DNA from 2 places in the Streptomyces sp. NPDC001728 genome. Region 1 is predicted to be linked to the other one. Evidence: predicted binding sites of a transcription regulator. Region 1 holds the regulator's gene; the other holds the start of a gene.
What was found. Region 1 encodes HrcA, which represses chaperone genes, less so after heat shock. Its sites were predicted from a motif close to TTNGCACTCNGNNNNNCNGAGTGCNAA; they were not measured.
Positions count from the first base shown of each region.

Region 2: a site for HrcA is predicted at 1,802-1,828, ahead of groL (chaperonin GroEL). Genes of this name have one in related genera too.

Region 1 is NZ_JBEOZK010000009.1:278,157-282,568, reverse strand. It holds gene hemW (radical SAM family heme chaperone HemW) at 1-72, shown strand, start outside; gene ABT154_RS16830 (peptidoglycan-binding domain-containing protein) at 147-521, opposite strand; gene ABT154_RS16825 (DUF3097 domain-containing protein) at 642-1,448, opposite strand; gene ABT154_RS16820 (MBL fold metallo-hydrolase) at 1,459-2,187, opposite strand; gene hrcA (heat-inducible transcriptional repressor HrcA) at 2,336-3,355, shown strand; gene dnaJ (molecular chaperone DnaJ) at 3,356-4,412, shown strand, end outside.
Region 2 is NZ_JBEOZK010000020.1:22,977-27,388, reverse strand. It holds gene thrC (threonine synthase) at 1-661, shown strand, start outside; gene ABT154_RS25980 (MoaD/ThiS family protein) at 732-1,010, shown strand; gene ABT154_RS25975 (cold-shock protein) at 1,409-1,612, shown strand; gene groL (chaperonin GroEL) at 1,993-3,621, shown strand; gene ABT154_RS25965 (hypothetical protein) at 3,751-4,412, opposite strand, start outside.

The DNA of each region.
Region 1 (4,412 bases):
GCCGGGCGCGCGGTCCTGACCCTGCGGGGGCGGCTGCTCGCCGACGCGGTGGTGCGGGACCTCGTGGACTAGGGACTGTCCTTCCCGCCCTTCCCGGCCGACCTGCCTCGCCCCCCGACAGAGGCAGGGGAGGGCGGGCGGGCCGGTCAGTAGTGGGACGGCAGCACGTCGTAGCAGAACTCGTACATCGCCGGGTTCTGGCCCAGGACCGCCAGCATCTTGTCGCCCGTATTGGGGCCGACGACGCCGTCCGCCTGGGAGCTGCCCAGCTTCGCGCGCTGGAAGTCCAGCACGCCGGCCTGCGTCCGGTCGCCCCAGATGCCGTCCTCCTCCAGCCGTGCCGACGAGGTGTGGGACCAGACCACGGCCGCCTGCACGCACCGCACCCCGTCGCCCTGGTCTCCGTACGCGACGTACGGGGCGGAGGGGACGGCGCTCGCGGTGCCGGCGAGGCTCACCACGGCGAGGGCGACGGACGAGGTCAGCAGCGCCGCTCTCTTGAACACGGGGCGGGAGAACACGGATTCCTCCAGGAGCGTGGTGGTGCGAGTGATCGTTCCGCCACGCTGGCACGGACCCGTGCGTCCCGGCACGGCCCCGGTGTCCCGGGACACCGGGCGCACCGTCCCGGGACGGCGCTCCTACGGTGCCGTCACGAAGTCGATCAGTTCCTCCACCCGGCCCAGCAGCTCCGGCTCCAGGTCCTTGTAGGACTCCACGCGCTTCAGGATCGCCTGCCAGACCGCGCCGGTGTTGTCCGAGGGCCAGCCGAGGGCCCGGCACACGCCCGTCTTCCAGTCCTGGCCGCGCGGAACCGCGGGCCAGGCCGGGATGCCGAGCGAGGAGGGCTTCACGGCCTCCCAGACGTCGATGTACGGGTGGCCGACGACGAGCACGTCCGGGGAGGTCACCCGGGCGGCGATCCGCGACTCCTTCGAGCCCGGGACGAGGTGGTCGACGAGAACGCCGAGGCGGGCGTCCGGCGCCGGGGCGAACTCCGCGACGATCGACGGCAGGTCGTCGACGCCCTCCAGGTACTCCACGACCACGCCCTCCACGCGCAGGTCGTCGCCCCAGACCCGCTCGACGAGCTCCGCGTCGTGGCGGCCCTCGACGTAGATCCGGCCCGCCCGCGCCACCCGCGCCCGCGCCGCCGGGACGGCCACCGAGCCGGAGGCCGTACGGGACGGGCGCACCGGCGCCGACGAGGACGGGCGGACCAGGGTCACCACCCGGCCCTCCAGGAGGAAGCCGCGCGGTTCCAGCGGGAACACCCGGTGCTTGCCGAAGCGGTCCTCCAGGGTCACCGTGCCCGCCTCGCAGCGGATCACCGCCCCGCAGAAGCCCGTGGAGACCTCCTCGACGACCAGATCGCGGTCGGCCGGGATCTCCGGGACGGGCTTCGGCTTCTTCCACGAGGGCGTCAGGTCCGGGTCGTAGCTGCGCATTCGGTGGACGCTACGACACCGCGAAGCGCGTGGCCAGTTCACCGCGCTGGGTCCGTACGAACGTGGCGTCCACCACCGCCCCGTGCCCCGGCACGTACACCGCGTCCTCGCCGCCGAGGCGCAGCAGCCGGTCCAGCGCGTCCGGCCAGCGGGACGGGACCGAGTCCGGCCCCGCCTGCGGTTCGCCCGACTCCTCCACCAGGTCGCCGCAGAAGACCACCTCCCGCTCGCCGGGGACCAGGAGCGCCAGGTCGTGGCCGGTGTGGCCGGGGCTGACGTTCGCCAGGAGGACCTGCCGGCCGCCCAGGTCGAGGTTCCATTCGCCGGAGACCGTGTGCCGCGGGGCCACCAGGGCGTCCACCGCCTCCGCTGCCGCCGCCTCGCCGACCCCCTGCCGTACCGCGTCCTCGCCCAGCGCCTCCCGGTCCCGCACCCGGCCCAGCAGCTCGTCCGAACCCACCGCGCCGAAGACCTCCGCCCCGGCGAACGCCGCCGTGCCGAAGACATGGTCGAAATGGGGGTGGCTCAGTGCGATGTGTGTCACTCTCCGGCCGCCCGTGAGGCCCGCGATCTGCGTCCGCAGCTCGGCGCCCTCCGCGAGCGAGGAGCCCGTGTCGTACAGCAGCACCGCCCGCTCGCCCAGGACCAGTCCGACCGTGGCGTCCCAGCCGGGCAGCCGTCGCCGGCCCACCCCGTCCGCGAGCCGCTCCCATCCGTACGCTTCCCAATCCACGTCCATGGGGCGACGCTAACCGGTGGGGGCGTCGCCTCCTTGCCAGGAGCGACGCCCGCCGCCGTACACTGACCGGGGGATCGCTGGCACTCGGACAGGGCGAGTGCCAAAAGCGGAGCAACCGGAACGACGACGACAGCTGGAGGTGCGCACGATGCTCAGCGAACGCAGACTCGAGGTCCTGCGCGCCATCGTCCAGGACTACGTCGGGACGGAGGAGCCCGTCGGCTCCAAGGCGCTCACCGAGCGCCACAAGCTCGGCGTGTCACCCGCCACCGTGCGCAACGACATGGCGGTGCTGGAGGAGGAGGGGTTCATCGCCCAGCCCCACACCAGCGCCGGCCGGATCCCGACCGACAAGGGCTACCGGCTCTTCGTCGACCGGCTCGCCGGCGTCAAGCCGCTGTCGACGCCCGAGCGGCGGGCCATCCACAACTTCCTCGACGGAGCCGTCGACCTGGACGACGTCGTCGGGCGCACGGTCCGGCTGCTCGCGCAGCTGACCCGTCAGGTCGCCGTCGTCCAGTACCCCTCGCTGACGCGTTCGACCGTCCGGCACGTGGAACTGCTCTCGCTGGCCCCGGCCCGCCTGATGCTCGTGCTGATCACGGACACCGGTCGCGTCGAGCAGCGGGTCGTGGACTGCCCCGCGCCCTTCGGCGAGACCTCGCTCGCCGACCTGCGGGCCCGGCTCAACAGCCGGGTCGTCGGCCGCCGGTTCGCCGACGTGCCGCAGCTGGTGCAGGACCTCCCCGAGTCCTTCGAGGAGCTCGAGGACCGCGCCACGGTCTCGACCGTGCTCGCGACCCTCCTCGAATCCCTGGTCGAGGAGCACGAGGAGCGGCTGATGATCGGAGGCACCTCCAATCTCACCCGCTTCGGCCCCGACTTTCCCCTGATGATCAGGCCCGTCCTGGAAGCTCTGGAGGAGCAGGTCGTGCTTCTCAAGCTGCTGGGCGAGGCCAAGGAATCGGGCATGACCGTACGGATCGGGCACGAGAACGCCCACGAGGGGCTGAGCTCCACGTCCGTCGTCTCGGTCGGCTACGGTTCGGGCGGCGAGGCAGTCGCCAAACTCGGCGTGGTCGGACCGACCCGCATGGACTACCCCGGAACGATGGGAGCGGTACGCGCAGTGGCACGTTACGTCGGACAGATCCTGGCGGAGTCGTAAGTGGCCACGGACTACTACGCCGTACTCGGCGTGCGCCGCGACGCTTCCCAGGACGAGATCAAGAAGGCGTTCCGGAGGCTCGCCCGCGAGCTGCACCCGGACGTCAATCCCGATCCGAAGACGCAGGAACGCTTCAAGGAGATCAACGCCGCCTACGAGGTCCTCTCGGACCCGCAGAAGAAGCAGGTCTACGACCTGGGCGGCGACCCCCTCTCGGCCTCCGGCGGAGGCGGCGCGGGCGGCTTCGGGGCCGGCGGCTTCGGCAACTTCTCCGACATCATGGACGCCTTCTTCGGCACGGCCTCGCAGCGCGGACCGCGCTCGCGGACCCGCCGCGGCCAGGACGCCATGATCCGTCTGGAGATCGACCTCAACGAGGCGGCCTTCGGCACCACCAAGGACATCCAGGTCGACACGGCGGTCGTCTGTACGACCTGCTCGGGCGAGGGCGCCGCACCCGGCACCTCCGCGCAGACCTGTGACATGTGCCGCGGTCGTGGCGAGGTCTCCCAGGTCACCCGGTCCTTCCTGGGCCAGGTCATGACCTCGCGGCCCTGCCCGCAGTGCCAGGGCTTCGGCACCGTCGTCCCGACCCCGTGCCCCGAGTGCGCGGGCGACGGCCGGGTCCGCTCCCGCCGCACCCTCACCGTCAAGATCCCGGCCGGTGTCGACAACGGCACCCGGATCCAGCTCGCGGGAGAGGGCGAGGTCGGCCCCGGCGGCGGCCCCGCCGGCGACCTGTACGTCGAGATCCACGAGACGCCGCACGAGACCTTCCAGCGGCGCGGCGACGACCTGCACTGCACGGTCACCCTCCCGATGACGGCGGCGGCGCTCGGCACCAAGGTGCAGCTGCAGACCCTCGACGGCCTTGAGGAGATCGACGTCCGTCCGGGCACCCAGTCCGGTCAGTCGATCCCGCTGCACGGCCGGGGCGTCACCCATCTGCGGGGCAACGGCCGGGGTGACCTGATCGTGCACGTCGAGGTGCAGACGCCGGGCAAGCTGGACGCGGAGCAGGAGCGCCTCCTGCGCGAACTGGCCCAACTGCGCGGTG
Region 2 (4,412 bases), on a different contig from region 1:
CGGCGACCCGCTCGGCGAGGGCTGGGGCTTCGTCAACGTCAACCTCCGCCCGTACTACGGCGAGGGCTCCAAGACGCTGGCGTACGAGATCTGCGAGCAGCTCGGCTGGGTCATCCCCGACCAGCTGGTCATCCCGATCGCCTCGGGATCCCAACTCACGAAGATCGACAAGGGTCTTCAGGAGCTCATCAAGCTGGGCCTCGTCGAGGACAAGCCGTACAAGATCTTCGGCGCCCAGGCCGAGGGCTGCTCCCCGGTGTCGGTGGCCTTCAAGGCCGGCCACGACGTCGTACGGCCCCAGAAGCCGAACACGATCGCCAAGTCGCTCGCGATCGGCAACCCGGCCGACGGCCCGTACGTCCTCGACATCGCCCGCCGGACCGGCGGCGCCGTGGAGGACGTGAACGACGAGCAGGTCGTGGACGCGATCCGGCTGCTCGCCCGGACCGAGGGCATCTTCGCGGAGACCGCGGGCGGCGTGACCGTCGGTGTCACCAGGAAGCTCGTCGAGGCGGGACTGATCGACCCGGACCTCACCACCGTCGTCCTCAACACCGGCGACGGACTCAAGACCCTGGACGCGGTGGCCGACACCTCTCAGGCGACCGTCACCATCCGCCCGAGCCTGGACGCGTTCCGCGACGCCGGCCTGGCGCTCTGAGCCGGTCCGCCCCGAGCCGGCCCGCAGGGTGCCGGCCCGCTTTCCTGGCCCACTGAAAGGTTTCGAAGACATGGCCGTGAACGTCCGCATCCCCACCATCCTCCGCACCTACACGGGCGGCCGGTCCGAGGTCCAGGCCGAGGGCACGACCCTCGCCGAGGTCATCGCGGACCTGGAGAAGAACCACACGGGCATCGCCGCCCGCGTCCTGGACGACCAGGGCAAGCTGCGCCGCTTCGTCAACGTCTACGTGAACGACGACGACGTGCGCTTCGAGCAGGGCCTGGAGACGGCCACCCCGACCGGCGCGGGCGTCTCGATCATCCCGGCCGTCGCCGGCGGCTGCTGAGCCGTATCGCTTGTCCTGTGTTTCTTGAATTGCCCCTTCCGCGTCCATAAGCGGAAGGGGCAATTCTGCATGGTTGAGCACGGTAGAGTTGGGGAAGCCCCCTCCGCTGCTCATGCCGGATGCATATGAGAATGCGTCCCTGTGCGTCAGGAAGCAGCCAAAGTACCTGCGCGTTGTGTACGTTCTGCGCGTTTTGCCGGGCCCGACTTGCCCCGTAACTCCAGGGATTATCCCCAATTCCCCTTTCCGGTGCGCCCAGAATTCTCGCTCGAATGACCTGTTGCAGAGGGCAGTTGGGCAGATACATTCAGCGGCGGTCGACGCGTTCCGGCGCAGGGTCTGACCCGGGTCCGCGAAGTGCGGGTCCCGCGCAAGGGCCAGTAATAGGGGAGTTAGGCATGGCTCAGGGCACCGTCAAGTGGTTCAACGCGGAGAAGGGCTACGGCTTCATCGCGGTAGACGGTGGTGCGGATGTTTTCGTCCACTACAGCGCGATCCAGATGGATGGCTACCGCAGTCTCGAAGAGGGCCAGCGGGTCGAGTTCGAGATCTCGCAGGGTCAGAAGGGTCCGCAGGCGGACATGGTCAAGCTCGCCGTCTGAGCGCGGCGCGATCGGCCAACGACGCAACGCCGTCGAGGGGTCCGCATCCCTGAGGGGATGCGGACCCCTCGTGCGTTCCCGCACGACAGGCCGCACCAGGGCCCGCGCGACCGGCGGATACGGGCCCCGCGGCGCCTTCCCGCACTCCCCCGTACGCCCCTCCCGGCACGTCCCGATCGTCGAGAGTCGCTTGCACTCTCCTATGCCGAGTGCTAATCATTGGCGTTAGCACTCGGAAGGTGAGAGTGCTTACGAGGATCGGGCAGATGAGGCCCGCGGCCAGGTGGGGCAAGGAACCGCCGGGTACGCAGGCCGTCCGTCGCGGGCGTCGGCGCGGTCCTGGAGCGTTATCCACCCCATGTCCGGGAGGACCACTTCACATGGCCAAGATCATCGCGTTCGACGAGGAGGCCCGGCGCGGTCTCGAGCGCGGCATGAACCAGCTCGCTGACGCCGTCAAGGTCACCCTCGGCCCGAAGGGCCGCAACGTCGTCCTCGAGAAGAAGTGGGGCGCCCCCACGATCACCAACGATGGTGTCTCCATCGCCAAGGAGATCGAGCTCGAGGACCCGTACGAGAAGATCGGCGCCGAGCTGGTCAAGGAAGTCGCCAAGAAGACGGACGACGTCGCCGGCGACGGTACGACCACCGCCACCGTTCTCGCTCAGGCGCTCGTCCGCGAGGGCCTCCGCAACGTTGCCGCGGGTGCCAACCCGATGGCCCTCAAGCGCGGTATCGAGAAGGCCGTCGAGGCCGTCTCGGGCGCCCTGCTCGAGCAGGCGAAGGATGTCGAGACCAAGGAGCAGATCGCTTCGACGGCCTCCATCTCCGCCGCCGACACCCAGATCGGCGAGCTCATCGCCGAGGCGATGGACAAGGTCGGCAAGGAAGGCGTCATCACCGTCGAGGAGTCCCAGACCTTCGGTCTGGAGCTTGAGCTCACCGAGGGCATGCGCTTCGACAAGGGCTACATCTCGGCGTACTTCGCCACCGACATGGAGCGCATGGAGTCGTCGCTCGACGACCCGTACCTCCTCATCGTCAACTCCAAGATCTCCTCGGTGAAGGACCTCCTCCCGCTCCTGGAGAAGGTCATGCAGTCGGGCAAGCCCCTGCTGATCATCGCCGAGGACGTCGAGGGCGAGGCCCTGTCGACCCTGGTCGTCAACAAGATCCGCGGCACCTTCAAGTCCGTCGCGGTCAAGGCCCCGGGCTTCGGCGACCGCCGCAAGGCGATGCTGAACGACATCGCCATCCTCACCGGCGGCACGGTCATCTCCGAGGAGGTCGGCCTGAAGCTGGAGAACGCGGGCCTCGACCTGCTGGGCCGCGCCCGCAAGGTCGTCATCACCAAGGACGAGACCACCATCGTCGACGGTGCCGGTGACAGCGAGCAGGTCGCCGGTCGCGTGAACCAGATCCGCGCCGAGATCGAGAACAGCGACTCGGACTACGACCGCGAGAAGCTGCAGGAGCGCCTGGCGAAGCTCGCCGGCGGTGTTGCGGTCATCAAGGCCGGTGCCGCGACCGAGGTCGAGCTCAAGGAGCGCAAGCACCGCATCGAGGACGCCGTTCGCAACGCGAAGGCGGCCGTCGAGGAGGGCATCGTCGCCGGTGGCGGCGTGGCTCTGCTCCAGGCCTCCTCGGTCTTCGAGAAGCTCGAGGCCGACCTCACGGGCGACGAGGCCACGGGCGCGAACATCGTGAAGCTGGCCCTTGAGGCCCCGCTGAAGCAGATCGCGGTCAACGCCGGCCTTGAGGGCGGCGTCGTGGCGGAGAAGGTCCGCAACCTGCCCGTCGGCCACGGCCTGAACGCCGCGACCAACGAGTACGTCGACCTCATCGCCGAGGGCATCATCGACCCGGCGAAGGTCACGCGCTCCGCGCTGCAGAACGCCGCGTCGATCGCCGCGCTGTTCCTCACCACCGAGGCCGTCATCGCCGACAAGCCGGAGAAGGCGTCCGCGCCGGCCGGCGGCGGCATGCCGGGCGGTGACATGGACTTCTGATCCTCCGGGATCGGTGGTTCATCGCTGAACGCGCGAGCGGAAGCGAAGAAGAACGGACCGAGGGCGGCACCCCCTGCTGGGGGTGCCGCCCTCGGGCGTTGTACGGAGCCGGGCCGTACGGGGAACGGATCAGCGCACGTCGACGAAGTCGGCCCACGGGGCCGCCGAGTGGAAGTGCGTGGAGTCGCCCCAGTACCGGATGCGCCAGCTGCCGTCGGCGGAGGCCTTCGCCTTCAGCGAGACCCAGCCGTTGGCAGCCGAGCGGCCGGTGGCGACCTGACGCCAGGTCGTCGAACCCTTCGCCTGGAACTGCAGGGCCACGGGTGCGTTCCCGAACGCCCGCCACACGCCGTTCGTGTAGTGCTGGAGCGTGCCCGTCGTGTAGACGTTCGCGCCCTTGCGGACCGGCTCGGGCCCGGCGTTCATGCCGACGACCCGGACCGGGGTCCGGACCAGCCGGAACACCCGGCTGCTGGACTCCGCGTAGGCGTCGCTGGTCAGGTGCCGGACGCGGAAGTAGCCGCCGCCGCTGTTCGCGGCGAGCGCGAACGTCGACCAGTAGGCGGCGTACGCCTGCGCACTGGCGATCTTCCGCCAGCCGGTCTTCCCGTCGGCGGACTGCTCCAGCTGGAGGTACTGGCTGGGTGCGGAGGAGCGCGAACCCGGCACGTACCGGGGGCGGAAGACGCCGGCCACCGAGATCCTGCCGTCGGCGGACAGCCCGCCGGTCAGCAGGTCGATACGGGTCTCCCACGGAATGGCGACCACACCGGAGATCTGGTCGAACCGCA